3 regions of the Mesorhizobium sp. B2-1-3A genome follow, and region 3 is predicted to be linked to each of the others. Evidence: predicted binding sites of a transcription regulator. Region 3 holds the regulator's gene; each other region holds the start of a gene.
What was found. Region 3 encodes LexA, which represses DNA repair genes until DNA is damaged. Its sites were predicted from a motif close to TGTTCNNNNTGTGTTCNG; they were not measured.

Region 1 (9,898 bases), on a different contig from region 3:
TGAACCATATCGCCCTGGATCGGGCCGGGCCGAACGATCGCCACTTCGATGACCAGATCATAGAATGTGCGGGGCCTGAGACGCGGCAGCATGGACATCTGGGCGCGCGATTCGATCTGGAAAACCCCAAGCGTGTCGGCACGGCAGATCATATCGTAGACGCGGCCATCCTTTTGCGGAATCGTCGCTAGGGTCAGGCGCCGGCCATATTTGTCTCTCACACCGTAGTGAGTTTCCAGCAGATCAAAGGCGCGCCTCAGGCAAGACAGCATCCCTAGCGCGAGCACATCGACTTTGAGGATGCCGACATTGTCGAGGTCATCCTTGTCCCATTCGACCATCTTGCGCTCGTCCATCGCCGTCTTGACGATGGGGACGATCTCGTCAAGCCGATCCTTGGTGATGACGAAGCCGCCGACATGCTGGGACAGATGACGAGGAAAGCCCATAATATCGTTGGAGCGCTCGATCACCAGTCTCGCCAGTGGATCGGCACGGTTGATGCCGCCGGCGTGAGCCTCCTTCTCGCCAAGCTCAGAGGTTGACCAGCCCCAGATCGTGCTCGACAATGCGCTTCTGACATCCTCGGAGAGGCCCATCGCCTTCGCCACTTCGCGTAGTGCCGAGCGACCGCGATAGCTGATGACAGCAGCAGCAAGTGCCGTGCGCTTGGCACTGTATTTGTTGTAAATATACTGGATGACGACATCGCGCTTTTCATGCTCGAAATCGACATCAATGTCTGGGGGCTCGTCACGTTCCGTTGAAACAAAACGCTCAAAAAGAACGTCCAGAAGGCTGGGATCAACTTCCGTAATCTCAAGGCAAAAACAAATGACGGAGTTTGCGGCGGAGCCGCGTCCCTGACACAGAACACCCTCCGAGCGCGCGAACCGAACGATGTCGCGAACGGTAAGGAAATAACGGGCATATTTCTTCAGGCCAACAATTGTGAGTTCATGCCGGATGAGACCTTCCACTTTGTCAGGGATGCCCTCGGGGTAACGTTTCCTGGCGCCATCCCAAGTCAATCTTTCCAGTTCGGTCTGAGGGTCGACGCCTGCCTCGGTGGTCTCTTCCGGGTAGTTGTGCTTCAGCTCTTCCAGAGAGAACTCTAGACTCTCCCCGAAACGCAGCGTCTCGGCCAGCGCTTGCGGGTGCCTGCGGAACAGGCGCGCCATCTCCAACGGCGGCTTCAGGTGACGCTCGGCGTTGGCGGTGAGTTCGAGGCCGACCTCGGCGACGGGCGTATTGAGGCGGATCGCGGTCAGCACGTCCTGCAATGGGCGCCGTTCGGCCGTGTGGTAGAGGACATCGTTGGTCGCCATCAGCGGGATGCCGGCACTCTCGGCCATCGCCGCCGCCTGCTCGATCCGGAAACGGTCATTGCCCGCATAGTCGGGCGAGACGCCAAGCCGCAGGGCTTTGCCGAAACGATCCTTGAGCTGGCGAAGCAGGGCAAGAGTGCCTTGCGCCTCCGCCACCAGATCGGGCAGGATCGCCAGCGACATCAGGTCCCCCCATTCCAGGAGATCGCTGCGCTGGAGAAGCGTGGCGCCCTTTTCGGTTTCGTCGCGCAGATTGGCCTGGGTGAGCATGCGGCACAGATGCCCCCAGCCCGCACGGTTCCGGGGATAGGCGAGAATGTCCGGCGTGCCGTCGCCGAAAACCAGCCGGCAGCCGGGATGATAGAAGAGTTTTTCGACCTTGGCCTGCTGCCAGGCGCGCACCACGCCGGCAACCGTGTTGCGGTCGGCAAGGCCGATCGCGGAGAAACCCAGGAGCTTGGCCGCGACCACCAGCTCCTCCGGCTTGGAGGCGCCGCGCAGGAAGGAGAAATTCGACTGGATGCCGAACTCGGCATAGGGGATGACGGTCAGCGCGTTCATGCGAAGACCCCGTGCATGAACCAGCGCGGCGGCACCTGCGGGTTGCCATAAAGGCCTTGCCGGTAGAGCCAGAAGCGGCGGCCGTCGGCATCCTCGATGCGGAAATAGTCCCGGGTGGATGTCGCCGGATCGCTTGACGCCTCACGCCACCATTCGGCGGCGATGCGTTCCGGACCCTCGACCCGGGTGACGCGGTAGAGCGCGCGCCGCCAGCGGAAGTGCAGCGGCGGCCCCTCCGGCATTTCGGTGGCAGGCACCTCGATGAGTTCGGGCGCGCGGAACAGCCGGATCGGCCGCTCCGGCGGGAAGATGGTTTTGGGCGCCTGCATCCTGTCCGGCTTCTTCGGCGGCGTGGTCCGGCGCGGCGCCTCGGTGAAGGGGATGATGGCGACGGCGCGTTCCGGCAGATGGCTTTCCACGGCGACCGGCTGCAGGACCGCGCCTTCGCCGAGCCGGGCGCGGATGCGGTCGGCGAACAGCGCGATATCGGCGCCGTCATCGGCCACGTCGCCCGTCAGGTCGGCCTGCGCCATGTCGAAAGCGGCGACGGCCAGTACGGAAAGCCGCACCAGGTCGAAGCCATAGCCGGCATCGATACTCTGCTCGAGTGCCGCCAGCCTTTCATGGAACAGCTTCTGGATCAGCCGGGGATCGCGCATCGGCCGCGAGGTGCCGAGCGCAATGCGGCTGACCGCGCCGTCGACGCGGAAGAGCAGCAGCGCCAGCGTCCGGGCGCCCTCGCCACGGCGCTCGAGATCGGTCTTCAAGGTCGTCGCCAGCAGGCCGACCAGCCGCTCGATGTCCTCGGTCAGCGTGACGGGCTCGGCGAGATGGCGCTCGACAGAAAGCGGCGCGACGGGAAGGCGGGGCGAGACCGCCTCGTCGAGACGGCCAAGCGCCTGGTCGAGGCGCAGCAGCAGGGTGGCGCCGAAGCGGCGGGCGAGCGGCGCGCGCGGTGCCGCCATGACGGCGCCCGCCGTGCGCAGGCCGACGCTCTCCAGGCTGGCTCGGGTTTCCGGCGCTATGCGCAATGCTGCGAGCGGCAAGGGTGCCAGCAGTGCTTCCTCCTCGCCGCCGGCGACGATGCGGTCGCCGCAAAAGCGTGCCGCCGCCCAGGCCGCTCCCGGCGTCGGGGCAAGGCCGGCGCGGACATCGAACCCCTGATGGAAGAAGCGCGACAGGATGTCGTCGAGCATGGCGCGTTCGCCGCCGAACAGATGGGTGCAGCCGGTGACATCGAGGAACAGGCCGTCCGTCCCATCCAGCGCCACCAGCGGGGTGTAGCGGTCGCACCAGTCGGCAAGGCCTTCGAGCAGGCGGCGGTCGGCTTCCGGATCGGCCTCGACGATGTCGATCGACGGATGCATGGCGCGCGCATCGGCAATGCCCATGTCGCGCTTCAGGTGCAGTGCCTCAGCCCGCTCGTCGAGGGCCGAAATGCGCTGCGCGTTCCCCTGGCGGTGGCTGATCACGAGCGGTGGGTGAGATGGCGTCGGGTGATCCGACGGCCGGGAACGCCAGGACCGCCCCAGACGCTGCCGCAGGATCCTTTCGGCCGCGAGGTAGGGAAACCACAGGGACAGGATTCTTTGGCCGGCCTGCCCGTCTTTCCTCGCTTCGTCTTTCTTCGCCCCATCTCTCGTCGAATGCGCGTTCATCGGGGTTCCACTCCAGTGTGAATTGTCCGGGCAGGGCCGTGCGGCTCTTGCCGATGGTGATGGTGAAGGCGGGGCGGCCGATCGAACCGGCGAGCGGCCCGGTGATCGTGGCGCGCGGCACGGCAGGCGCCGATGCGACAATGAGGCGGACTGGCGCCGCGGTCGGTTCGGGCTCGGCCGCCTGCCGCAGCAGGAACACCGGCCGGCCGGCACTTGCCGCCCTTGCATGCAGCCGGCGCGTCGCGGTCAGGTCCAGCCGCTGCGGGTTGCCGCGAATCTCCAGGATGACGGCGGCGAGCGCCGTCATCCGGGCGGCCTCCTCGGCTACCCACAGCGCATCGACGAGCCTGGGCGCCTCGGAAAACAGCAATTGCCCGGGCTCGATGCCGAACGCGGCATGCAGCCCCCTGGCATAGGGAAAGCCGGCCTCGCCAAAGATCTCCGATGTACCGATCCACAGCACCGGCAGTCCGTGTGCCTGCTTCAGGATCAGGCTGGTGAGCGACAGAGCGAAGCCGGCAACGGCTCCGGCATCGCGGGTTTGCCCGCCATGGATTTCGCTCAAGGCGGCTTTCGGCAGGCCGCCGCTCAGGGCGGCATCGAGGCGTTCGACGCCGGTGGGCAGGAAGGCATCCGGCAGGGCCGCGGCAAGGCCGCGCCGGACGATCGTGAGATCGGCATTGGACGTGACATCGGCGCTGACGCCAGCATCAAGCGGCGCGCCAGCCGGCACCTGCAGGCGCTCGGGCAGCGTTCCCTCGATTTTCGCGATCTGGCGGCGCAGGGCAAAAACAGTCTCCCGCGCCACGGCGCTCATCGCCATGACGGTCAGCTTCCACTCACAATTGTTCCTGTTATGTTCTTATAGATTCCAGAGGGCGGTTGAAGAGTCAAGCAGAGTCACAAGGAATTTATTCCTCATGCCGTGCGCCTCAGCCCTGTTATTTGCCTCGACCGGTGCGAAAGCCTATATGCCGGGATCAAAGGATAAAGCATGGCCCGCATCTACAAAACCCGAACCTGGCATGGCGAACTTGCGCCCTCGATGGAGGAGCTGGAGTTCCTCGCGCTGGAGGCCTATGCCCATTTGCCGGAGGAGTTTCGCAAGCTGACCGGCGAGATCGTCATCCAGATCGCCGAGTTCCCGACCGACGAAATCATGGACGACCTGTCGCTGGAAACGCCGTTCGACCTGCTCGGCCTGTTCGAGGGACGCGGCATCGCCGAGCGCTGGAACCCGCAGACCGGCGAAGGCCCGAACCGCATCACGCTCTACCGCCGCGCCATGCTCGACTACTGGGCCGAAAACGAGGAAACGCTGGGTGACATCGTCACCCATGTGCTGATCCACGAGATCGGCCACCATTTCGGCCTGTCGGACGATGATATGGAGCGGATCGAGGAAGCGGCTGAATAGGCTCGAACCTTCATCACCCTAGGGTCTGCGCCGCGTCGCTTCGCTCCTTGCTTCGCCCTAGGACGACGAAGAGAGGAAGCCCCTACCAGTCGCTGAGCTTGGTGTCCGGCCCGTATTCCTGGCCATCGACATCCTTCACCACGGCCTGGCCGCAGCGCATGGTCTTGGCTTTCTTGTCATAGGCATAGGTCGGCGAGCCGAACAGGTGCCAGCCCTTGTTCAGCGCCGCCGTCACCTTGTGGCAGAAGCTGGCGTCGTCCGGGCCGGTCAGAAAGCGGTAGAGTTTCATTTTCTCAAGTCCTGTCGTGAATGAACTTGGCCGCGATCATGCGCCGATGGCGGCGGCCTTCGCCAGCAGTTTTTCGGCCTGCGCCAGATGCAGCCGCTCGACCATTCTGCCATTCAGCGCGATCACGCCCTTGCCGCTGTTTTCGGCGAGGGCAAACGCGTCCTTCACCAGGCGCGCCTCGGTCAGCGCTGCCGGCGACGGCGCGAAGGCGCGGTTCGCCGCGTCGATCTGGGCCGGATGGATGAGGGTCTTGCCGTCGAAGCCCATGGCCGCCGCTTCCGCGCACTCGCGGGCAAAGGCGTCGAGGTCGCGAAAATCGTTGGCTACGCCGTCGAGCATGTCGAGACCGCCGGCGCGCGCGGCCAGCACCATCTGCATCAGCCACGGCACGAGATAGCGCCGGTCCGGCGTCGCCAGCACGCCGGTGTCCTTGGCCAGGTCATTCGTTCCGGCAACGAAACAATTGAGCCGTGAGGCCGGATCGCGGCCAAGCTCGGCGATCGCGCCGATGTTGAGCATGGCCTTGGGCGTCTCGATCATCGCCCACAGCTTCACGCTGTCGGGGGCAAAATTGTCATCCAGCACGTCGCCGACCTCAAGGATGTCGCGCGGTGTGGCGACCTTGGACAACAGGATGCCGTCGGGCTCGAATTTTGCCGCGGCCAGCAGGTCGTCGGCGCCCCATTCGCTGGCCAGCGCGTTGACGCGCACCACCATCTCGCAGCGGCGGCCAGAGGCGACCGGGCGATTGGCGAAAATGCCAGCCAGCTTTTCACGGGCGGCGACCTTGTCGGCCGGGGCGACGGCATCCTCGAGGTCGATGATGACGGCATCACAGGCAAGCTGCGCGATCTTGGCCAATGCCTTGTCGCTGGAGGCCGGGACATAGAGCACCGAGCGGCGCGGGCGGTAGGGTTCGGTCATATCCGATCTATGCCGTCTGTGGATGGTCGAGGCAAGCGTCCGACCGGTGCCTGACACGAGCCAATCGCCGAAGTTGGCACAGGCCCTGCACGAAAACTGCACAGGCCTGCGGAAAAGCTCCTCGGATCCGCCCTGCCGTCTCCCTGCCGGCCTGCGAGACAGGCGGCATGCAAAAGCGAGCAAAACCCCGTTGGTCCCTGCCCTACCGGCTGCGCAGCGAAGGCTGGTGGCTGGTCGAACCGCCGCGCGCCAATCCCGCGGCGATCCTCATTCCCTTTGTCCGCAAGAGCTTGCCGGCCATGCGGTCGCCCGCGATCAGGAAGGTCCGCTCATGACATCGTTCTTCACAGCGGCACCAAACTATTGCAGCCGCTTCGGCGTTGCCGTGCTGCTGGTCGTGCTGGCGGATTTTCTGTTTTATGGCCAGCCCGCCGGCATCGCGGTTTTCCTGTTCGCCCTCCTGATCGCCGCGGCGATCGTGGCCGTGCACCCCGCGGCCTTCAGCGACGGCAGGGTCTGGCTCAAGCCCGCCGCCTTGCTTGTCGCGTTGCTGCCGCTCGCCGAAAACGTCAGCGCGCTGTCGGTCGCGATCGCACTGTCGGCCCTGGTCGTGTTCGCGCTTTCGCTGAGCGGCCGCCTGCGACACCGCATCGCCCGCATTGCCGGCCAGATCGCACTGTTCTGGCTGGCGGCGCCGTTCCGGTTCGCCAATGATTTCATCCGCTGGCGCAAGACCGCGCGCCGGTTCGGCGGCCGCCGCATCCGGCTGGCGGCGATCGCGGTCTGGGTGATGCCGCTGACGCTGGGCGCCGTCTTCCTGGCGCTGTTCGGCGCCGCCAATCCGGTCATCGACCACTGGCTGTCGCTGATCGACCTGATGAAGCTGCTCGATCTCATCCAGCTGGCGCGTATTGCCTTCTGGCTGTTCGTGCTCGCCGGCGTCTGGGCCTTTCTGCGGCCACGCCTGCCGCGATTCCGGCAGCGCCTCCCTCGGCCGAACCATCCCCCTGCCGATGCCCAGCCGGCGGCCGTCCCGGACAGGCATGTCGTCGAGGATATAGTGTTCGGCAAGGCAGCCATCCTGCGCGCGCTTGTCGTCTTCAACATCCTGTTCGCGCTGCAGACCGGGCTCGACGCCACCTACCTGTGGGGTGGGGCAGCCCTTCCCGACGGGTTGAGCTACGCCGCCTATGCGCATCGCGGCGCCTATCCCCTGATCGTCACGGCGCTGCTTGCCGCCGGTTTCGTCCTTGCGGCGCTCAGGCCCGGAAGCGAAACCTCGGCGGATCCGCTCATCCGCCGGCTGGTCTATGCCTGGGTGGCGCAGAACATCATGCTGGTCATCTCGTCGATCCTGCGGCTCGACCTCTATGTCGGCATCTACGCGCTGACCTACTGGCGCATCGCCGCCTTCGTCTGGATGGTACTGGTGGCGGCGGGCCTTGCGCTTATCATCGCCCGCATCGCGCTTGGAAAATCCAATGAATGGCTCCTGTCCGCCAATCTTCTGACGTTATCGGCGATGTTTTATGCCTGTTGTTTCATCAACTTCGCCGCCACGATCGCCAACTACAATGTCGACCATTCCTTCGAAATGACCGGCCAGGGCATTCCCCTCGACGCCTGGTATCTGCGCTCGCTCGGTCCGGGCGCGTTTCCGGCGCTCGATCGCTTCTTCGATCATCAAAGCAGGACGGCTGAAGCCGGCGCCACACTCGAACTGGCGAGACTGCGTGCCATCGATGAAGGCTGGTACCGAACCGTCCAGGAAAACTGGCGGGCCTGGAGCTTTCGCGACTGGCGCCTGCTTCGATATCTCGACACCAGGGGGTCGTTCGTGGTTCCTGATGCCACCAAACCGTACGGGACGGGCCGCTGATCCATGCCGCATCACATCCTCGTCGCCGACGATGATCCGCATATCCGCGAAGTGATCTGCTTCGCGCTGGAAAAGGCCGGCATGAAGACTTCAGCCGTTTCCGATGGCGCCGCCGCCTTGCAGGCGGTCGAACGGCATCCGCCCGACCTCATCGTGCTCGACATCGGCATGCCCGAGATGGACGGGCTGGAGGTCTGCCGGCGGCTCAGGCAGCGATCCGACGTGCCGGTGCTGTTCCTGTCCGCGCGCGACGAAGAGATCGACCGCATCCTCGGTCTCGAAATGGGCGGCGACGACTATGTGACGAAGCCGTTCAGCCCGCGCGAGCTCGTCGCCCGTGTCAACGTCATCCTGCGCCGCGCGCGCCCGGCGGCGCCGGAACCGATCGACGACAGGCAGTTCGCGCACGGCAAGCTCGCTTTGGCGCCGGCGAGCCACGCCGCCAGCTTCGACGGCCAGCCGCTTGCCCTGACGGGGATCGAGTTCTCGATCCTGAGAGGGTTTCTGGCGCGGCCGACGCATGTGCTCGACCGCGACGCGGTGATGGCAAACGCCTATGCCGGCAAGGTCCATGTCGCCGACCGTACAGTCGACAGCCATATCCGCAACATCCGCGCCAAGCTGGCGGCGGTGGGTTGCCTCGACGCCATCGAGACCGTGCATGGCGTCGGCTTCCGGCTCGGCCGATGCGGCTGACGAGCAAGTGGATCGGCCGCAAATGGCGGCCACGGCTTGCCACGGTCGTCGTCGCCATCCTGATCCTGGTGATGGCGCTGCCGCTGGTCGGCCTGTTCTTCTTCCGCCTCTACGAGAACCAGCTGATCCGCCAGACCGAGGCGGAACTGATCGCGCAAGGCGCGGCGATTGCCGCCATCTATGCGCAAGAGGTGCGTGACGCCGGCATTGTGCTGGACAAGCTTGGCGCGCCGATGCCGCGGCCGGACGGAAGTGCCGGCCGAGGCGCCAGCCCCGACGGGCCCTACCGGCCGATCGAGCCGCGCCTCGATCTCGCCTCCGACACCGTGCTGCCGACCCGGCCGGCGGCGATATCAGCCACCGCCGATCCCGCCTTCGCCGCGATCGGTGCGCGCCTGTCCGGCATTCTCGACGCCACGCAGAAAACCACGCTGGCCGGCTTCCGGCTGCTTGACGCCAGGGGCGTCGTCATTGCCGGGCGCGAGGAGGTCGGGCAGTCGCTGGCCGAGGTCCAGGAGGTGCGCGACGCACTTGCCGGCCACTATGCCAGCGCGCTCCGGCTGCGCATCCCCGACCAACCTGCGCCGCCTCTCTATTCGGTCAGTCGCGGCACCAGGGTGCGTGTCTTCGTCGCCATGCCGGTGGCCGTCGACGGCAAGGTTGCCGGCGTGGTTTACGTGTCACGGACGCCCAACAACATCGTCAAACATCTCTATGGCGAACGCGGCAAGGTGACCTTGGCGGCGATCGCCATTCTGGGCGGCACGCTACTCATCGGCCTCGTCTTCCTGCGCACCGTCAGCCGGCCGATCTATGCGCTGATCGACCGCACCCAGCGTATCGCCGCCGGCGAGCGCGACGCGATCCGGCCGCTCGACCATCACGGCACCTACGAGATGGCAGAGCTTTCCGCCGCCTTCCTCGACATGGCCGAAAAGCTGCAGGCGCGCTCGGACTCGATCCAGACTTTCGCCACCCATGTCTCGCACGAGCTCAAATCGCCGCTGACGGCGATCCAGGGCGCGGCGGAACTGATGCGCGATTCCGGCAGCGCGATGGACGATGCCGAGCGGCGGCGCTTCTCGGACAATATCGTCACCGATGCCGGGCGGCTCAATCTGCTGGTGCGCCGGCTCCTCGATCTGG
Region 2 (9,898 bases), on a different contig from region 3:
GGACGCTGGCACCAAACAGCGATGGCTCGGAAACGAACGGTCTTCTGCACGCACTACCGTGAAAGGGCGCCCGCCTGGTTCCTTAGGCTGAAGTCCCCACGGCAACTCAAGCATCTCAACATCGCCGCCATAGCGTCTTATGATGATGCGGCGTTCGTCGAGCGGTGCATCGGAATCGAAAGCTCTTGCGTTCATGGTCAAAAGAACATAACAGGAACAGGATTGCCGCGCAACGCCGAGAAACAGGTGACACATGTGCAATGATTACCGGCTGATGGTGGACGTTGCCTCGATCGTCGAGGACTTCGCCGATCTCAAGATCAAGATCCGCTTCAGCGAGGGCGCGCCGAATATCGAGGCGCGCGAGGATATCAAGATAACGGATATAGGGCCGATCATCCGCGCGGTCGGCGACGCGAGCGGCGAGGGTGATCTGGTCCAGCGCCGATGGAGCTGGCCCGGGCAAAAAGGTCCGGTCTACAACTTCCGCTCGGATGGTCGCGAGTTCGCCTCGAACCGCTGCCTGATCCTGGCCGATGGCTTTTACGAATTCACCAATCCGACGGAGAAGGGCAAAAAGCGAAAGGACAAGTGGCTCTTCACCAAGCGCGACGAGCGGATCTTCTGCATCGCCGGTATCTGGCGCGACACCACGGATGTCGGCGAAGCCTTCACGATGCTGACAATGGAGCCCGGTCCCGACATTGCGCCCTATCACGATCGGCAGATCGTCATCCTGGAGCGGAAGAATTGGGCTGCATGGCTCGACCCATCGGTCTCGGCCAAGTCTCTGATCCGGCCTTTGCCAGCAGGGACGCTTTCGGTCGAGCAGGTCGGCTGATCTGACTCAGCAGTCCCTCTTTGCTAGTTGATAGGAGCGGTGCGTCTTCGCGATTTTCACGAGATGCCCAAGGCGTTCTCCAGTTGCTGCTTGGTCATCTTTGACCGGCCCGCGATCTTCTGACGTTGCGCTCTTGCGTAGAGCTCATCATGCGTATGGCCATCCGGTCGATGGGCACGGGTGGCAGCTGATTTCTTTCCGCTGGACGTCGGCTTGCGGGCGTCCTTTCCGCCCATGGACTTCGAACTTTCGCGCTTGCCGAAGGCGCCGACATGCGACTTTCCTTCGCTCTCCTGTTGACCTGTCTTGCCTTTGGCTTCCTTGGCTTCCGTCCGATGAAGGTTCTTCTTGTTGCGACGATCGCTCTCATATTTGGAGTCGCCGGCCTCCTCGAGCGCGATGGCTATCGCTTGTTTTCTGCTTTTGACCGGTCCGCCTTTTCCGCCGGGGCCGCTTTTGAGTTCGCCATGTTTGAACTCATGCATGACACGTCCGGTAATGCGCTTCTGTCGGGCTGATTCCGCCATTTCGGCCTCCTGATCGGTGATCCGGGAAAACGAAAGTGTGAACCACCGGTTCCAACGCCATGGCGATCACGACGCTGCTTCAGCGAAAATCGCGCGTTTTGACCTTGATGTTGTCGATGTGGAGATCCGGAATGTAGATGTCGCGGGTTCGCAGTCCTTTGGGCGGCAGCTCGCGCGGATCGGGTGCGGAGCCGCCATTGGTCACCTCATCGCCATGCGCATACGGAACGGGAAATTTGCCCTCACGCTCGCCAACACTGGCCAATTCGGCGGATAAATCGAGGATGCGCCGCGCGACGAGATGAACTACCTCGCCCTCCCGCTGAATCCGGCCCCGCACCGCGACCATGCCCGCCGACAAAACGGTGCGCCGGTGCTGCTCGAACACCTTCGCCCAGACGACGAGGTTCGCGATACCAGTCTCGTCCTCGAGCGTGATGAACATCACGCCCTTGGCCGAGCCAGGACGCTGCCGGACGAGCACGATCCCTGCCGCTTCCAGCCATCGGCCGTCGCGCTCATCCATAGCCTCGGCGCAGGAGACGATGCGTCGGCGTCGAAGGTCCTCACGCAGGAAGGAGACTGGATGGCTGCGTAGCGTGAGGCCGATGTGGCGGTAGTCTTCCACGACCTCGCCGCCGGCGGTCATTGGCCGAAGTAACACCGCCGGTTCGTTGATCTCGGGCACCACCTCAGTCTCACGGGCCGACGCGGCCGCAAACAGCGGTAGCGGCTCGTCGCGCAGCGCCTTGATCGCCCATAGCGCCTCGCGTCGCGCGAGACCGTGTGCTGGCCGGAACGCGTCTGCCTCGGCGAGCTGAACGAGTGCGGCCTGCGGCACGCCGGCGCGCCGCCAGAGATCGTCGACGGAGGCGAAAGGCTGATCGGCGCGCGTTGCGACGATTGCGCTGGCATGCCCATTGGCGAGACCGCGCACCATGCGCAACCCGAGCCGAACGGCGAAGCGGCCATCATCGTCGACGGGCTCGAGTGTGCAGTCCCAACGCGAGGCATTGACGCAGGTCGGCCGGATCTCGATCCCATGCGCGGCCGCGTCGCGCACGATCTGCGCCGGCGCGTAGAAGCCCATCGGCTGGCTGTTCAGCAATGCCGCGCAAAACACGTCCGGGTGCCAGCATTTAAGCCAGGCCGAGGCATAGGCGATCAGCGCGAAGGACGCGGCATGGCTTTCGGGAAAACCATAGGAGCCGAAGCCTTCGAGTTGCTTGAAGGTCTGCTCGGCGAAGTCGCGCTCGTATCCATTGTCGACCATCCCCTCGATCAGCTTGGTCTTGAAGGACGAGACGCCGCCGGTGAATTTGAAGGTGGCCATCGATTTGCGAAGCATGTCCGCTTCGCCCGGCGTGAAGCCGGCGCATTCGATGGCGACCCGCATCGCCTGCTCCTGGAACAGCGGCACGCCCAACGTCTTGCCGAGCACCTTTTCGAGCTCCGGCTTCGGGTAGTGCACCGGCTCCAGCCCTTCGCGCCGGCGCAGATAGGGATGGACCATGTCGCCCTGGATCGGTCCGGGGCGCACGATCGCCACCTGCACCACCAGATCGTAAAAGGTCCTCGGCTTCAGCCGCGGCAGCATCGACATCTGCGCCCGACTCTCGATCTGGAAGGTGCCGAGCGTATCGGCCTTGCGGATCATGGCGTAGGTGCGCGGATCCTCGGCAGGGATGGTGGCCAGGTCGAGACGGATGTCCTTGGTGTCGGCGAGGAGATCGAGGCCCTTCTTCATGCAGGTCAGCATGCCGAGCGCCAGCACATCGACCTTCATGAATTTGAGCGCGTCGATATCGTCCTTGTCCCATTCGATCACCTGTCGGTCCTTCATGCTCGCCGGTTCGATCGGCACCAGGTCGTCGAGACGGTCATGGGTGAGCACGAAGCCGCCCGGATGCTGGCTGAGATGGCGCGGCGCGCCCATCAACTGACGGGCAAGGTTGAGCGTCAGCCGCAGGCGGCGATCGGCGAGGTTGAGATTGAGCTCCTCGACGTGATGATCCTCGACGCCTTCCTCGGACCAGCCCCAGACCTGGCCGGACAGCGTGCGGACGAGATCCTCGGGAAGGCCGAGCGCCTTGCCGACATCGCGCAGCGCGCCCTTGGTGCGGTAGCGCACGACTGTGGAGCACAAGGCAGCGTGGTCGCGGCCATAGGTGTCGAACACCCATTGCATGACGATCTCCCGCCGCTCGTGCTCGAAATCGACATCGATGTCGGGCGGCTCGCGGCGCTCTTCGGAGACGAAGCGCTCGAACAAAAGGTCGTTGCGGCCGGGATCGATCGAGGTGATGCCCAGCACATAGCAGACAGCCGAGTTGGCGGCCGACCCACGGCCCTGGCACAGGATGTCCTTCGAGCGCGCGAAGCGTACGATCGAATTCACAGTCAGGAAGTAGGGTGCATAATCGAGCTTCTCGATCAGCCGCAATTCGTGGCGCAGCGACGCTGCGACGCTATCGGGCAGACCCTCGGGGTAGCGCGTGGCAGCGCCCTGCCAGATCAGTTTTTCGAGCGCCTGCTGTGGTGTCAGCGACGGGTCGTCGCGCTCTTCCGGATATTGGTAGGCGAGTTCATCGAGGGAGAACCGGCAGCGGTCGGCGATTTCGATCGTGCGTGCGAGCGCCTCCGGATAGCGCGCGAAGAGCCGGTGCATCTCCGGAGGCGGCTTGAGATAGCGGTCGGCATGCCGTTCGCGGCGCTCGCCGAGCGCGTCGATGGTGACGTTGTGCCGGATTGCGGTGACGACGTCCTGCAGGATGCGACGGCCCGGCTCATGGAAGAGCACGTCGTTGGTCACGACGGTCGGCACATTCATCCGGAAGGCGAGGGCGGCCAGGTCATGGATGCGAAGCTGGTCGTTGGGGCGGCGCCTGAGCGTTAGCGCCATATAGGCCCGGTCGCCGAACGCCTCGCGCAGATGCCGCAGGCGTAGCGCCAGGATCTCGTCCGCCAGATCAGGTAGGAGCACAGCGAGGAGGCCGTCGCCGTAGGCAACGACGTCGCTCCAGTCGAGCCGGCATTTCGCCTTGCCGGCGCGGCCCTTGCCGAGCGACAGCAGCCGGCAGAGCCGGGAATAGGCGTCGCGGTCCGTCGGGTAGACCAGCAGTGACATGCCGTCGGTGAGGTCGAGCCGGCAGCCGACGATGAGGCGCACGCCGGTCGTCCTCGCTGCCTCATGGGCGCGGACGATGCCGGCGAGGCTGTTGCGATCGACGACGGCCAGCGCCTCGATGCCCATAAGCGCTGCCTGCGAAAACAGCTCCTCGGCTGACGACGCGCCGCGCAGGAAGGAGAAATGCGAGGTGACCTGCAATTCGGCATAGCGGACGTCGGTCATCCGAAGACCCCGTGCAGGAACCACCGGTGTGAGCCCGTCGCAGCATCTTCGCCGTCGCCGGCGCGGTAGAGCCAGTAGCGCTCGCCGGCATCGTCCTCGACCCGAAAATAATCGCGCACCGCCACAAGCTCGGCGTCGCGCTTCCACCATTCGCCGAAGACCCGCTCCGGACCGTCGGCGCGCTTCACGCGCCGGCGCACCCCACGCCAGGTGAAGGACACCGGCGGATGGTCGGGCAGCAGCGCCACCGTCTCGACCGGATCAGGCTGCGCCAGGAGGCGCGATGGCCGCGGCCAATGGCCGGGCCAGCCCGCGCCGGTGTCAGCGGCCATCGCCGCGATCTTGCCGACCGAACGCTCCGGCACGTCGCTGGCGACAGGCGCAAGCCGGTAGACAGCCCGCTCGCCGACGCGGTTCATCAGCGTATCAATGAGGTCGGACACGTCGGGCACGCTTTCCTCAATTAAGGAACTTACCACCTGACTGCGCTCCAAATGCTCAACCGATGTCGCCGCCAGGATCATCGTCTCGATGCCGAAACCGGGCGCGATGGTCTCGACCTTGTCGCAAAGCAGCCGCGTCAGCCGCTTGGCGTCGCGGACGGGCTTTGCCATGCCGACGCGGATGGCCTGGGCCTGGCTGTCGACGCGCTGGCAGATGAGGTCGATACGGCGCGCGCCGAGGCCGCGCCGCTCCATCAGTTCGCAGAGCTGGGCGGCGAGCTTGCCGATGTAGCGCGCAATTGTCTCGGCCGCGCCGATCGGCTCGGCGAAGGCGCGGCGGACTTCGAGGATATCGGGCGGGCGAACCGGGTCGATCGGCTCGGCGACGTTGCCCAGCGCCTGATCGATACAGCGGCCGATCTCCGGACCGAAGCGCAGGGCAAGCGGCGCGCGCGGCTGGTTCAGAAGATCGCCGATGCGTTGGAAGCCAAGCCGTCGCAGTTCGGCCGCCGTCTCAGGCGCGAGCCGCAGCGCCTCGAGCGCAAGCGGTTCGAGGATGGATTGGCCGTCGCCGGCCGGTGCGATGCGGATCGGCTGGCCACCATAGCGGGCCAGCGCATGCGCCGCGCCCCAGCTGTCGGCGATCGCCGCGCGCGCGACAATGCCTGACATCGCGAGCCGCCCGACCATGCCTTCCAGCATCGCGGCTTCCCCGCCATGGAGGTGGTCGGCGCCTGTCGTGTCGATGACCATCCCGTCGGGCGGATCGGGCGCCACAATCGGCGCAAATCGAAGCATCCAGACCGCCAGCCGATTGAGACCTTCGGCATCCGCCTGCGGGTCGGCGTCCTGGATGGTGAGGCCCGGCACCAGCACCTGCGCCTTTGTTACCGGCATGCCGGGCCGCAGGCCCGCGGCGAGTGCGGCCGCGTCGGCCGCAAGCACCACGCGCCTGTTCTTGTCGCGGCCGATCAGGATAAGCGGCGCCTCAGCCGGCGCCGCGGCGCCGCCGGCCTTCCGCCGCACCCGGTCGGTCGGCCAGGTCGGCAGGAACAGCGAGACGACCCGTGCCATCGCACGCCTCCAATTCGAAATCGGCACTTTCGCCCGCGCGGGCGCGGATCAATTCGACCAGCCATCGGTGCCGGCCGACGCCTGGCACGGGCAGCGGCGCCGAAGGCAGGACAGAGACGCGCCAGCGCGTCATCGCGGCCGTCGGCTGCCCGAAATCGGCCGCCTCCGTCTGCCGCCGCCATCGTCGCAGCGCGATGCCGACCGTGTGGGCTTCCTCGGCGGCGAGTTGCAGCCGCCGCGAGGCGGTCATCGTCAGGCGCGCAACTTCACCGACGACCGCGCCCAGCCCACCATGCCGGATGCCTTCTTCCATGCAAGCGAGGATGGTCTTGTCGTCGCCGGCCTCGACATAGATGACACGGTCCGACCCCAGGCCGGCCTGCGCCAGTGCTGGAGCGAAGAGGTCGGGCCGGGTGATGCACCACAACACCTTGCCTCTTGTGCGCGCCGCCACACCGCCTGCGAACAGGGCTGCGGCCGCGCCATCGATGGCGCCGTTGCCGCCGCCCGCGATTTCATGTAGCGCGCCGAGCGCCAGTCCGCCGCCCGGAAGCCGAGCATCCAGCTCGGCAATCCCGAAAGGAAGCACCGATCTGGCGCGTCGGCTCCGGCCTTCGATCTTTTCGATCTGCGCGCGCAGTGCGTCGATGGCGGGCTCCGGCCGCAAGATGGTCGTTGACCTCCGTGAAAGCGTATATATTCATGTTCTCTATTTGTTCTATCATTGTAAGATGGGAGTCAAGGGGTATGGGCGACCGTGCGCGGCGCCGCTTGCTTATTGCGCCGCTCCATGCGGATGACGCCGTGGCTGATCGAATGTAGGTTGAGATCGTCATGTTCAGCAGTAAGATCATCCAGTAGAAGCACGGTGGCGTTGTTCAGAAGGAAGAAGCTCTTCAATGCCAAGACCTGCCGCCGGTAGCGCAACGACCCTTGGGACAACAATCGAATTTCCGAAAGCGAGTCGAACACCACCCGATCTGGTTTGATACGCTCGATTTCGGCAAGCGCGGACTGCACCGTCTCACCCAATTCCGCTCCTTGGATCAGGAACTGGAGACCAAGGGTTGTTTTACCTGAACCGGGCCTGCCCTCGACGAGATGTGAGCGGAATTTTGCGTACCCGCCCCGCAGGACAGCGTCATCCTGGTGCGCGTGGCCTCGCTCATGCATTTCTTGAACAGCCTGACGGATGGCGATTTCAATGGTTCCGCTTCGCACGGCAAACGAGGCCGTGTTTCAAGCTCTGTCCAAAGCAGTTTTGCGCCGATTACCGGGCGCGGATGGAATCGTACTCATCGGAACAAGCCTTTGACCCCGCGAGGCAGCAGCCGCGGGATACGTTCGGTTACAAGAACCGAGTTTCAATCTTCCACTGCCTGCCTGAGTTTTATCAGACTTCGGCGTAACCATGTTCGCATCGTGTTGAGCGGTACGTTGTATCGCGCCGCCAGTACTGCATAAGATTCGCCATCGAAATATGCACTTCGAACGGCTTCCGCTTTTTCTTTGGGCAGATGGTCGATGCATCGATGAACCAGCCTGACACAATCGCAGGCAAGGATATGTGCCTCCGGCCACGGAGAGGGATCGGCTACATCTCGCGCCCGGTCGATCTCCAGAGACGGCGGGCGGCGCGATCGGATGCGATCTATTGCCTGGTTGCGCGCAATCGCAATCAGCCATGAAATAGGGCTCACCTCCGATACTGCGAAGCGGTCGGCCTTTGCCCAGACCTTTAAAAACACCTCTTGCAGCGCTTCCTCGGCGTCCGCTCGGTCGCCAAGAATATGCAGACATACGCCGAACAGCTTGCTGCTGGTATGCCGGTAAAGGAGGTCGAAGGCAGCCCGGTCCTGTTTGCTTGTTCTCAAGATCAGTTTGGTTATGCCATCGCGCGTCATTGGACTTGACCTGTCAAGCTTGACTGCTGGCGACCCGTGATAGACTTGGCTCATCCTATAGACCCGCTTTCGGCCCGCTCGTCATCGAGCGCTAATCTGCATGTGCGCGTTCTGGGAAATACGTCTGTCGGTTCGAAATGGATCACTTCGACGGATTAAATGTTGCGATCCCAAACAGGCCTAACGCACCTCAGTGATCCAAACGATCGTCTGGAGCGTAATGAAGAAGGAGAAACAGCGGCTCAGCCTTGCTAGCCGGAGCAAGCTTGCGCATCTATTAGAGAGCGATGGAAGAATTCGACCCAGCCCGGCTGATCAATCGTGTCGGGACGACACAGGATCGGGATGCGTTTGTGGAGTTGTTCGAACACTACGCGCCGCGGGTGAAAGCCATGTTGATTAGGCGTGGCGCAAGCCCTGATCGCGCCGACGATCTCGCGCAAGAAACCCTGGTCAGGCTTTGGCGAAAGGCCGCACAATATGATCCGTCGCGGGCTTCCGCCTCGGCGTGGGTCTATGCGATTGCCCGCAACGTCAGCGTCGATGCGGTGCGCCGCGACGGTCGCGTGGCACCATGGGCCGGAGACGAAGGCGTGGACCTTGATGAGCCTGAGCGTCAATTGCTCTCGGCAGAGCGCGAGGCGTTGGTTAGATCGACAATGGTGTCTCTACCGGCAGAGCAGTTGCGCGTTATCCGAATGTACTTCTTCGACGGCCTTCCCCATTCGCAGATCGCGGATCTGCTGGGGCTACCGCTCGGGACAGTCAAGTCGCGGATCAGGCTGGCCTTGCAGCGGCTGAAAGAGAGACTTGGTGATTTGATATGAATCCAATTACCCACCACCCGACTGAAGAAACGCTTGCAGCCTTCGCTTCCGGCACGCTTGACGAAGGGCGCAGCGTTGTCGTTGCAGTGCACGCCTCCTTATGTCCTGCCTGCAACGGCAAGACTCGTCGGTATGAGGCGATAGGGGGCGTGCTTCTTGATCAGACATCGCCGGCGGCGATGAAGCCTGATGCCCTGCAAAAGGTTTTGGGATTGATCGATACGAATTTGCCTGCGCCCATCGCGACGCCGGAAGAACCGCTCGATCGCTATCAGCTTGGAAAATGGCGATGGGTCTGGCCGGGCGTGAGGCAACGGTCGATATCCGTACCCGTGGTCTCGAATATCAAGGTCTTCATGCTGAAAGCTGAACCGGGGATTCAACTGCCACATCATAAACACACAGGTTATGAGTGGACATGCGTGCTGGAAGGGGCATTCGAGCATCAGTTCGGCCGCTACGGCCCCGGCGACTTCGACGAGGCCGACGAGACCCTCGAACACAAGCCAACGATATGCCAAGGCGCTACGTGTGTCTGCATCGTCGCGCTACAGGGGAATATCAAGTTTCAAAGCGGCTGGGGGCGGATGATACAGCCGCTTCTTCGGCTGTAATCGGGAACGCTCTAACCGCCACGAGTATATTTATAGGCCTCCAACGCGCGTTCTCTTGCCGCCGCATGATCGATCAAGGGCGAGGGGTAGTTTTCTCCTAGGGTAACTCCGCATTCTGCAAGCAGCGAGGCAGGGGCTTCAAACGGCCGGTGCACATACCGGTTCGGCAGGCGGGTCAATTCCGGCACGTAGCGCCTGACATAGGCGCCCTCAGGATCGAACTTTTCGCCTTGAAGGATCGGGTTGAAGATACGGAAATACGGAGCAGCGTCAGCACCCGAGCCAGCTACCCACTGCCAGCTGGCTGCATTGTTCG
Region 3 (9,898 bases):
CCGCCGTTTTCACCGCGAAACGCGCCTCCTGCCAGGCGCCGGTGCGCAGGATGTCCTCCAGCACCTCGACCGCCTGCCACACGTCCTTGTAGCCGACATAGAGCGGCGTGAAGCCGAAGCGGATGGTCGAGGGCGCGCGAAAATCACCGATCACGCCGCGCTCGATCAGGGCCCGCATCACCTGGTAGCCATGCGGATGAAGGAACGACACCTGGCTGCCGCGCGCATTGCCGTCGCGCGGGCTTTCCAGTTCGAGCCCATAGGCGCCGCATTTGGCTTCGACGAGCTGGATGAACAGGTCAGTCAAGGCAATGCTCTTCTTGCGCACCGCCGCCATGTCGACCTCGTCCCAGATATCCAGCGCGCCCTTCAGCGCCCGCATCGACAGCACCGGCTGCGTGCCGCACAGGAACCGGCGGATGCCGCTGCCGGCGGCAAAACCCTGCTCGAAGGCGAACGGCCGCGCATGGCCCCACCAGCCGCTCAGCGGCTGATGGACATCGTCGTGATGGCGTGTCGCGGCATAGATGAAGGCGGGCGCGCCCGGACCGCCATTGAGATATTTGTAGGTGCAGCCGATGGCGAAATCGGCATTGGTGGCATCAAGTTCAACCGGCAAGGCGCCTGCGGTGTGGCAGAGATCCCAGACGATCAGCGCGCCGGCTTGGTGGGCCTTGCGCGTCAGGGCTGCCATGTCGCGCAGCTGTCCGGATTTGTAGTTGACGTGGTTGACCAGGATGACGGCAACACGCTCGTCGATCAGCTCTTCAATGGTCGGAGCATCGACGCCCTCAAGCCGCAGCACCGTGCCCGGCCGTGTCGAGGCCACGCCCTCGGCCATGTAGAGATCGGTTGGAAAGCTGTCGCCCTCGGCGACGATGACCGTGCGGTCCGGCCGCATGTTGAGTGCGGCATGCAGCACCTTGTAGATGTTGATCGACGTTGTGTCGCAGACCACCGTCTGGCCCGTCGCCGCTCCGATCAGGCGCCCCAGCTGGTCGCCAAGCGCGACCGGCATATCGAACCAGCCGGCGGTGTTCCAGGCGCGGATGAGGTCCTGCGCCCATTCCTGCGTCGCCGCCTTCTGCAGCTCGTTGAAGACGGCGGGCGCCGCGGCACCCAGCGAATTGCCGTCGAGGTAGACCACGCCTTCCGGCAAGATGAACCGGTCGCGCATGGCACGCAGCGAATCCGCCGCATCCATGGCTTCGACTGCTACGAGATCGAGCGTTGCACGCATGATTTGTGACGTCCCTAGGTTATTCACGTCTGATTATTCACGGATCGCTTCGCGCGCGGGTGCCGGGCCCCGGCTGCGCTTGAGGCTGGGCAGAGCAAGCATGGCGAGCACAAACAGGCCCGTGGCAAGCTTCAGGTCGGGAGGCGGCATGCCGGCGGCAAGGCAGAACGACACCAGCTGGTAGTAGATGATCGCGCCGGCAAAGGGCGCCAGCAGCTGGCGCCAGACCGTCTGCTTGCCGACGACCGCCTCGCCGATCATCAGCGCGGCAAGCCCGTTGATGAGAATTCCCAGCCCCATATTGACGTCGGCGAAGCCCTGCGACTGCACCATCAGTGCGCCGCTCGAGGCCGAAAATGCACTCGCCAGCCCGACACCACCAATGGTCGCCGCCCAGACATTGATGCCTTGAGCCTCGGCCATATCGGGGTTGGCGCCCACGGCACGCACCGCAGTCCCCTTCTCGGTCCTGAAAAACATATAGAGCGCAAGGAAGACGATGAGCGCGATGAAGCCGGCGACAACGATCTTGCTGGCCGGAAAACCCGGCCGCGCGAACGGCACCCAGTCGAACACGGTGGGCGAGCCGAAGACGGAGAGGTTGGACTTGCCCATGATGCGAAGGTTGATGCTGTAGAGCATCGTCATCATCAGGATGCCCGCGAGAAGCGTGTGGATGCGGAAACGCAGGTGGATGAAGGCGGTGCAGCAACCCGCCGCGAAGCCCGCCGCGAACGCAACCACGATGGCCGCCAGCGGTGATACGCCGGCAGCCAGCAGCACGCCACAGACGCAGCCACCCAGCGGAAACGCGCCTTCGCTGGTTAGGTCGGGAAAATTCAGCATGCGAAACGGGATCATGATCCCGAGTACGACGAAGGCCAGGATCAGGCTTTGCGCCAACGTGACCGGTATGATCGCGACGAAGCTGGTGAGAACCTCCTGAACAAAGCCCATGATGATCAGCTCGCCAGCAACATGCGGTCGGTCTTGACCGAAAAATGGCCGATCAGGTCGATGACCGTGACCCTCGCCTTCTCCTCGCCAGTGACCTCAAGCAGGACCCGGCCCGCATCGAGCATGATCACCCGGCTGCCATAGTCGACAGCGTGTTGCATGTTGTGGGTCACCATCAGGGTGGTCAGCTTCAGCGCGTTGACGGCGCGCACCGTCGCTTGCATGACGATCTCTGCCGTGCGCGGGTCGAGCGCGGCCGTATGCTCGTCGAGCAGCAGCAAATCCGGCGATCCGCCGACGGCCATGATCAGCGACAGCGACTGACGCTGCCCCCCCGAGAGCAGGTCGACACGGGTATCGAGGCGATTTTCAAGACCGAGGCCCAATATCGACAGGCGCTCCTTGTAGGACGCTAGCCGCGTGGCGTTCAGCCCTTGCCGCAGCGTGCGTTTTTGGCTGCGCAGGTCGGCCAGCAGCATGTTCTCCGCCACCGTCATGCTGGCGGCTGTGCCGCGCATCGGATCCTGGAAGACGCGCGCCAGTCTTGTCGCCCGTTTGTACACCGGCATGGCTGTCACATCGGCGCCATTGATCAGGATTTTGCCGGAATCCAGGACAAGAGCTCCGGAAATGGCATTGAGCATGCTGCTCTTGCCGGCTCCGTTGGAGCCGATAACGATGCCGAACTCGCCCGTGGCCAGCGACAGGCTGAGACCGTCCAGCGCGATCTTCTCGTCGGCCTGGCCCTTGTAGAATACTTTGCGCGCGGATCGGATCTCGAGCATCGTTCCTCCCTGACCTCAGGATGACGGCGCCGACGCCGTCATCCTTCAGTGCCGATGTCAGTCGACGATGCAGCCGCAATCAGCCATCGACGCCGGTATCTCGATGCCGAACGCGGCCATCGCCTTGCGGGAAATCGTTGCCATGTGATCCTTGTAGGCCGGGCGCGACGGCGCGATCGTCTTGGGATCCTTGCCCTTGAGGATTTCGGCGGCGATGTTGCCGGCGTTGACGCCGACCTGCGTGTAATTGACCGCGAAGCTTGCCGGCACCGTGCCGTTGCGGACCGCGCTGTCATCGGAGTTGACGATCGGGATTCCGGCCTGGCGAGCCGCCGCGGAGACAGCGGCGATCGCCGGCTGGATCAGGTTCGAAGCCGGGCCGTAGATCACGTCTGCCTTGCCGGCGAGCGCGGCGATGCGCTGCTGGATGTCATTGACGTTGTCGACGCCGACTTCGATGACTTCGAAACCGGCCGCCGGTGCGGCCGCCTTGATCTTCTCGACCAAGGCAACGTCATTGGCCTCGCCTGGATTGTAAGGCACGCCGAAGCGCTTGGCGTTCGGCAGCAGCTTCTTGGTGAAGGCCATGACAGCGGCGACGTCCTGCAGATCGCTGGCGCCGGTCATGCCTTCGTCTCCGGCGTCCCACGACGGCACCAGCTTGGCCGCGACCGGATCGGTGACGGCGGCAAAGACGATCGGAATGCCGGAACCGGCAAGCGCCTTCTTGGCGATCTGCGAGACCGGCGTGGTGATGGTGTAGATCAGCTTGGGCTGCTCCGCCTGCAGCTTGGCGATCATCTGCGGCACCAGCGATGCATCGAAATTGGTATGGCTCTCCGTGTAGACGACATCCTTGCCCTCGACAAAGCCATTGTCCGTCAGCGCCTTCTTGAAGCCGGCTATGGCGGCGTTGAGCTGCGGATGCTCGCCGAAATTGGCGATGCCGATGCGAATCTGGTCGGCGGCGGCACTCCCCGCGCTGACCATCAACGCGCCTGCCAGGGCCAATCCCGACAGCCAAGCGGATTTCGACTTCAACATCATTTCCTCCCAGATTTGATCAGCGCCGCTTATCGGGACGGCAACTGTGGCGATCATGGTCAGTCCGTCGCCACCTGTCAAACATTATATATAATTCTTGCCATGGGCCGCCATCATATATAATTTTCGCATGCCGACGATGGACGGATCGCGATGCAGGATCAGAACAACTCCACGAAAACCGAGGCGGCCTATCAGCTGCTGCGGCGCGATATCCTGACCACACGCCTCATGCCGGGCGCACCGCTCAAACTGAGCGCGCTGCGCGGTCTATACGGCGTCGGCTGGACACCGCTGCGTGAAGCCTTGTCTCGACTTGAAGCCGAGCGCCTGGTTACCGCCATCAGCAATCGCGGCTTTGCCGTGGCTCCGGTGTCGCGGGCCGAGCTCGAGGACCTGGCTCGCGCAAGGATGGTTGTGGAGATGCCGCTGTTCCTGGAATCGATCGAGAAAGGCGGCAGGGAATGGGAGGACGCGGTTGTCACCGCCCACTACCGGCTCTCCCGCTGCAAGACCGCGGTCGACGACCCCTCGGATGCGGCCGTCGACCAATGGGACGAGAGCCACGAGGCCTTTCACGCGGCACTGCTGAGTGCTGCGACGTCCAACTGGCTGTTGCGCTTCCGTTCGACAATCGCCGATCAGTTGCGGCGGCATCATCGTTTTCTCGGCCTGGCGCCGACATTGCGGGCGGCCGCCGGCCTCAAGGATGGCTATGGCGAGGCAATGGACGCCCTGCGCGAGGCGATCGCGATCGAGCATCACACCGCGATCATGGAAGCGGCCCTCGATCGCGATGTCGAGCGGGCAAAGGCGCTGATGACGGCGCATATCGGCTACACGCTGCATGTCTACGTTCACAGCGAGGACGGCGGCGCGAACAACTACACCGCACGCGCCGGCAGCCTGAAGGCAATTTCGGGATGACTTCAGCGCTTCCGCGACGTCCGGCTCTCTATGAGATGGTCGCGGCCCGTGACAGGCTGGCCGCCTGGTTGCCGCGCACGCCGCTGCTGCGCCTCGATCTCGGTCGTGCCGATCAGCGGATATTCCTCAAGCTCGAGACATTGTCGCCCATTGGCGCCTTCAAGATCAGGCCGGCGCTCAATGCCTTGCTCTGCCGCGATGCCGATGAACTCAGGCATGGCGTTGCGACCATCAGTTCCGGCAACATGGCCTACGGAATGGCCTGGGCGGCACGGGCGCTTGGCGTTCCGATGGCCGCCTACATGTATGCCGATGCACCCCAGACCAAGATCGACGGGGTCCGCGGCCTTGGTGGCGACGTGCGCTTCGTCTCGCACGAGACATGGTGGCGCTACATCATCGGAACGGAGCGGCCGGAGGGCGCGGAATTCCTGGTGAACCCGGTCACCGACCAGGCGGTGCTTGCCGGCAACGCGACCATTGGCCTCGAGATCGCCGAAGATCTGCCCGAGGTCGATTGCGTCCTGACACCTTATGGCGGAGGGAGCATGACAACCGGTGTCGCCAGTGCGGTCAAGGCGATGCGGAGCCAGGCCAAGGTCTTCGCCGTCGAGGATGAGAATGCGGCTCCGGTCACGGCGGCGTTGGCGGCCGGACGCATTGTCGAGATCGAGACGCGCCCCTCCTTCATCAAGAGCATAGGCGGCCCATCGCTGGTGCCCGGCCTATGGCCATTGGCAAGCCAGTCTATCGACGGCGCCATTGCCGTCAGTCTCGACCAGGTCACGGAAGCGATGCGCCTGTTGTTCTCGAAGGCAAAGATCGTGGCCGAAGGCGCGGGTGCCGCCTCGCTCGCCGCCGCTCTCCGCAGCGAGCGGGCAACCGGCAACGTCGTCTGCGTTATCTCCGGCGGCAATATCGATGCCGGCGCCTATGCGCAGATTCTGGGCGGAGCGATGCCGGAAGCCTGAACGCGTTCTATCCCCGGATAGCCAGCGATTGTTGGCGTTTTGATTTCGTTTCGTTCCGGTCGAAATGGATCGATTGGCCCATGCAATCCGCCCTGTGAACGCGCTTCAAACGCTGATGCCAAGCGGGACAAGAGGGTGGACCACAGGCCATTAACCAAAATGATTTCAATGCTCGCCTTGGCGCGGAGGTGGTCGATTGCTGCCCACCGCCGGCAGCGGATAATTTCAGATGCCTTAACAAATTCACTAAACTTTAAACAGTTGCGGAACACAACTGGAACAGATAGTGTTTGTTCTGGGTTTGTTTTTCGATTCCGATTCACACCCTTCGTTCAATGCCTGGGGGGCGCCATGCTGACGCGCAAGCAACATGAACTTCTGATGTTCATCCATGAACGGCTAAAGGAAAGCGGTATCCCGCCCTCCTTTGACGAGATGAAGGAAGCGCTCGATCTCGCCTCCAAGTCAGGGATCCATCGCCTGATCACGGCACTGGAGGAACGCGGCTTTATCAGGCGGCTGCCCAACCGGGCGCGGGCATTGGAAGTGCTGCGGCTACCGGATTCGATCGCGCCCGGCCTCAACGCCGCAAAGAAATTCTCGCCGAGTGTCATTCAGGGCAGTCTCGGTCAGGGTGGCCTCGGCCGCCAGATCAAGCCGGCGCCGTCGCGCTTGCCCTCTGCCGGCAATGACGACGACGCGGTCTCCGCCGTGTCGATCCCGGTGATGGGCCGTATCGCCGCCGGTGTGCCGATCGATGCGATCCAGCATCAGACGCATTCGATCTCGGTGCCGCCGGACATGATCATGGGTGGCGAGCACTATGCGCTGGAGGTCAAGGGCGACTCGATGATCGAGGCCGGCATCTTCGATGGCGACACGGTCATTATCCGCAACGCCGATACGGCGAGCCCGGGCGAGATCGTCGTGGCGCTGGTCGACGAGGAGGAAGCGACCTTGAAACGGTTCCGCCGCAAGGGCGCCTCGATTGCCCTTGAAGCCGCCAACCCGGCCTACGAGACGCGCATTTTCGGGCCGGACAGGGTCAAGGTGCAAGGCAAGCTGGTCGGGCTGATCAGGCGCTACTGAGCAGGAGCAGCCGGCATTTCGGCTTTTTGATAGGGCGGCAGCCCCCTCGCCTCACGCGAAAACTTTCGTTGCTCGTGCCAGGGCCGATACGGCCCGTCCACGGCGAAGCTGACGGTTGGCGGACCGGTCGCCGATTGGCGGTCGAAGAAGACGGCGGCACTGCCCTTGCGTGCAAGTTGCCGCTTGGTGATGACGAGGACCAGCGGGTTGTGGCAGGCATCGTAGCCCGTCGCGTCATTGACAACGATCAGGTCGGCGAAGCCGCAGGCCTTCCAGGTAGCCTTGCGGTCTTCGACATGCGCGATGATCGCGCCAGACGGATGCCGGGCGAGACAGATGCCTTCCGTGCAGTAGAACGGCGCCCCTGGCGGCAGATTGACGGCATCGGCAATGTCGAATTGCCCGTCCGCCTTGTTGAACATCTCCGGTGTGACAATGGTTTCGGACACCAGCGCGCGTTTCCAATTGTCGACGGTGAATTCGTTCGGACGAGCTCGGCTGACCGCGAGTTCGCCACCGCCGATCGGCACCGCGACCAGCCGCGCATCTTCGGAGATCAGCACATCCGGCACGCGCGTATCAGACACAGTCAACAGGCCGGCGAGCGCGAATGGCACTGCCGCGAGCCGCAGCCATGTCGTCGCCATCGTCGCGATGACCAGGGCAATCGTCACCAGCAGCACGGAGTGTTGTGAAATCAGCCCGATCGCATCGACGGGGGAGCGTTCCGATATCCACGCCGATATGGCGATCATCACGGTCAGGCCCTTGCCCATCACGTAGAGAAAGGGACTATCGGCACCAAAGGGCATCGCAAGAGAACTGAGAACAGCGAAAGGCATGACAATCAGTGACACGATAGGCATGACGGCGAGATTGGCGAACAGGCTGAGCGGTGACACACGCTGGAAATGCCAGATGGCAAATAGCGCCGTGGCGCAGCCGGCAATGATGGAGGTCATCGCCAACCCGCCCGTCGCCAGCAGGAATCTTCGCGTCAGGAACCCCGGCAGGGACCGCTTTGGCGGTGGCGGTCTTGCCTTTCCCGCACGGTGATCCGCCCAGCCGGCATAGGCGCCGACCAGCGCGGCCGTTGCGGCGAACGACATCTGGAAACTCGGGCCGACCACCTCATGCGGCGACACCACGATGACGGCGATCGCCGAGATCGCCAGGTTGCGCATGGTCAGCGCCGCGCGATCGAACAATACGGCAATCAGCATCACCGCCAGCATGATGAAACTGCGCTCGGCTGCAACGACGACGCCTGAGATGATGAGGTAGGCGGCGATCGAGAACAGTGCCGCGGCGGCCGCATATTTCTTCACCGGCCGGCACGCGGAGAAATCCGGGAACAGCGCGAAGGCACCGCGCAGCAGACCCATGATGGTGCCGGCGACCAGCGCCATATGCAGTCCCGAAATGGAGATGATGTGATAGATGCCGGTGCGCCGCATCGCTTCGTTGATTTCATTGGGAATGCCGGCGCGCACGCCAACGATCAGCGCTGCCGCGATCTCACCTTCGGCACCGCCAACAACGCTCCTGATATGGTCGGCGATGGCTTCGCGAGCATTTTCTATCCCTGAAAACAGGCGGGCCGACAGCGGCATCTCATCGTCGTCGGCGGAGACGATTCTTGGATTGCCGAGAAAGAAGCCGCTGCCGCCGATGCCGGCAAAGTAGCTGTCGAAGGAAAAATCGTAGCTGTCCGGCCGCACCGGGCCGGTCGGCGGCAGCAGTTTGGCATAGCCCGATATCAGCGAGCCGGCGGTCATGTCGTCAGGTATCTTGCGCGCCGAGAGCCGGACCCTTTCCGGCGCGTAACGCAGTTTTGGCCGCGCCGTCGACGTCACGTCTATGGTCAATCGGATGCGACCGGTCTCCATGCGGTCGAGCGAGACGACGCGGCCGGTCACTTGCGTCGAGATTTCCGAACCCAGCATCCGGGTGTCCGCCCGCCAGGTCTCGACCTTGGCGGCAAGCAGGCCCAGCGCGCACAACAATGCCGCCATGAAAGCCAGATGGGTTTTCGGCCAGGAGCGCGAGACAAGCGCACAGATCGCCATCAGTGCGACGATCGCGACAGGCTTTGCAAAATCAGGCTCCGCCGCCAGCGAATAATAGCCGATCGCACCAGCGGCCAGGCAGACCGGCACCAGCAGGAAGGCGACGCCTCGGTCAAGTTCCAGTTCCGCTGCTGTCGTCACACTGTGGCGCAGGCGAGGCAAGGAAGCCTGGCCGATTTGCCGCCCGATACGCGCAATCCTGCCAGTGGCGGGCGGAATTGGTGCTGGGGCACCCGCTGGCAAAGGTCGGCTGCCGGAGCCAGGAACGAGAGGTGATGGCGGCAGCGAGGCCGGCGGCGGGATCGCAAACAGGGACCGCTCGCTGACGCCAACAACAGCGTCCTCGCCCTGATCCGAGCCCCGGCCACGTCCAGCCATCGGGTCTGCCCCTTGCACCCCTGACGCCCTATGCTACATGAACGCGCAACGCGCGAAAGTCCGCGCCGCCGCGCCCCGCTTCAGATGGTTTCCGAGAGTTTCATGTCCGACAAGGTCGTCACCCGTTTTGCCCCCTCGCCCACCGGTTACCTGCATATCGGAGGCGCGCGCACGGCGCTGTTCAACTGGCTCTATGCCAAACATACCGCCGGCACGATGCTGTTGCGCATCGAGGACACCGATCGCGAGCGTTCCACCGATGCGGCAACGGCCGCCATCCTGGACGGACTCACCTGGCTCGGTCTTGGCTGGGACGGCGATGCGGTTTCGCAATTCGATCGCGCCCCGCGCCACCGCGAAGTCGCGGAGGAGCTCGTGCGCCTGGGCAAGGCTTATTACAGCTACGAGACGCCTGCCGAACTGGAGGCAATGCGCGAA

Region 1: FJ977_RS32035 (metallopeptidase family protein) is a predicted target of LexA. The motif match lies at 4,394-4,411, and genes of this name have one in related genera.
Region 2: FJ977_RS23430 (damage-inducible protein) is a predicted target of LexA. The motif match lies at 6,941-6,958, and genes of this name have one in related genera.

Annotation. Positions count from the first base shown of each region.
Region 1 is NZ_VFWK01000009.1:225,287-235,184, reverse strand. It holds gene FJ977_RS32050 (error-prone DNA polymerase) at 1-1,889, opposite strand, end outside; gene FJ977_RS32045 (DUF6504 family protein) at 1,886-3,361, opposite strand; gene FJ977_RS32040 (hypothetical protein) at 3,303-4,370, opposite strand; gene FJ977_RS32035 (metallopeptidase family protein) at 4,542-4,964, shown strand; gene FJ977_RS32030 (DUF1737 domain-containing protein) at 5,047-5,253, opposite strand; gene FJ977_RS32025 (CoA ester lyase) at 5,290-6,177, opposite strand; gene FJ977_RS36005 (hypothetical protein) at 6,345-6,512, shown strand; gene FJ977_RS32020 (DUF4173 domain-containing protein) at 6,509-8,056, shown strand; gene FJ977_RS32015 (response regulator transcription factor) at 8,060-8,752, shown strand; gene FJ977_RS32010 (ATP-binding protein) at 8,743-9,898, shown strand, end outside.
Region 2 is NZ_VFWK01000005.1:637,814-647,711, reverse strand. It holds gene FJ977_RS23455 (SOS response-associated peptidase) at 1-195, opposite strand, end outside; gene FJ977_RS23450 (SOS response-associated peptidase) at 254-841, shown strand; gene FJ977_RS23445 (DUF6496 domain-containing protein) at 898-1,368, opposite strand; gene FJ977_RS23440 (error-prone DNA polymerase) at 1,448-4,720, opposite strand; gene FJ977_RS23435 (DUF6504 family protein) at 4,717-6,237, opposite strand; gene FJ977_RS23430 (damage-inducible protein) at 6,152-6,904, opposite strand; partial or broken gene FJ977_RS23425 (ATPase domain-containing protein) at 7,021-7,410, opposite strand; gene FJ977_RS23420 (sigma-70 family RNA polymerase sigma factor) at 7,602-8,141, opposite strand; gene FJ977_RS23415 (sigma-70 family RNA polymerase sigma factor) at 8,429-8,968, shown strand; gene FJ977_RS23410 (ChrR family anti-sigma-E factor) at 8,965-9,582, shown strand; gene FJ977_RS23405 (deoxyribodipyrimidine photo-lyase) at 9,594-9,898, opposite strand, start outside.
Region 3 is NZ_VFWK01000004.1:517,015-526,912, reverse strand. It holds gene kynU (kynureninase) at 1-1,240, opposite strand, end outside; gene FJ977_RS18240 (ABC transporter permease) at 1,274-2,197, opposite strand; gene FJ977_RS18235 (ABC transporter ATP-binding protein) at 2,203-2,982, opposite strand; gene FJ977_RS18230 (ABC transporter substrate-binding protein) at 3,040-4,026, opposite strand; gene FJ977_RS18225 (GntR family transcriptional regulator) at 4,180-4,953, shown strand; gene FJ977_RS18220 (pyridoxal-phosphate dependent enzyme) at 4,950-5,924, shown strand; gene lexA (transcriptional repressor LexA) at 6,276-7,013, shown strand; gene FJ977_RS18210 (ComEC/Rec2 family competence protein) at 7,007-9,460, opposite strand; gene gltX (glutamate--tRNA ligase) at 9,563-9,898, shown strand, end outside.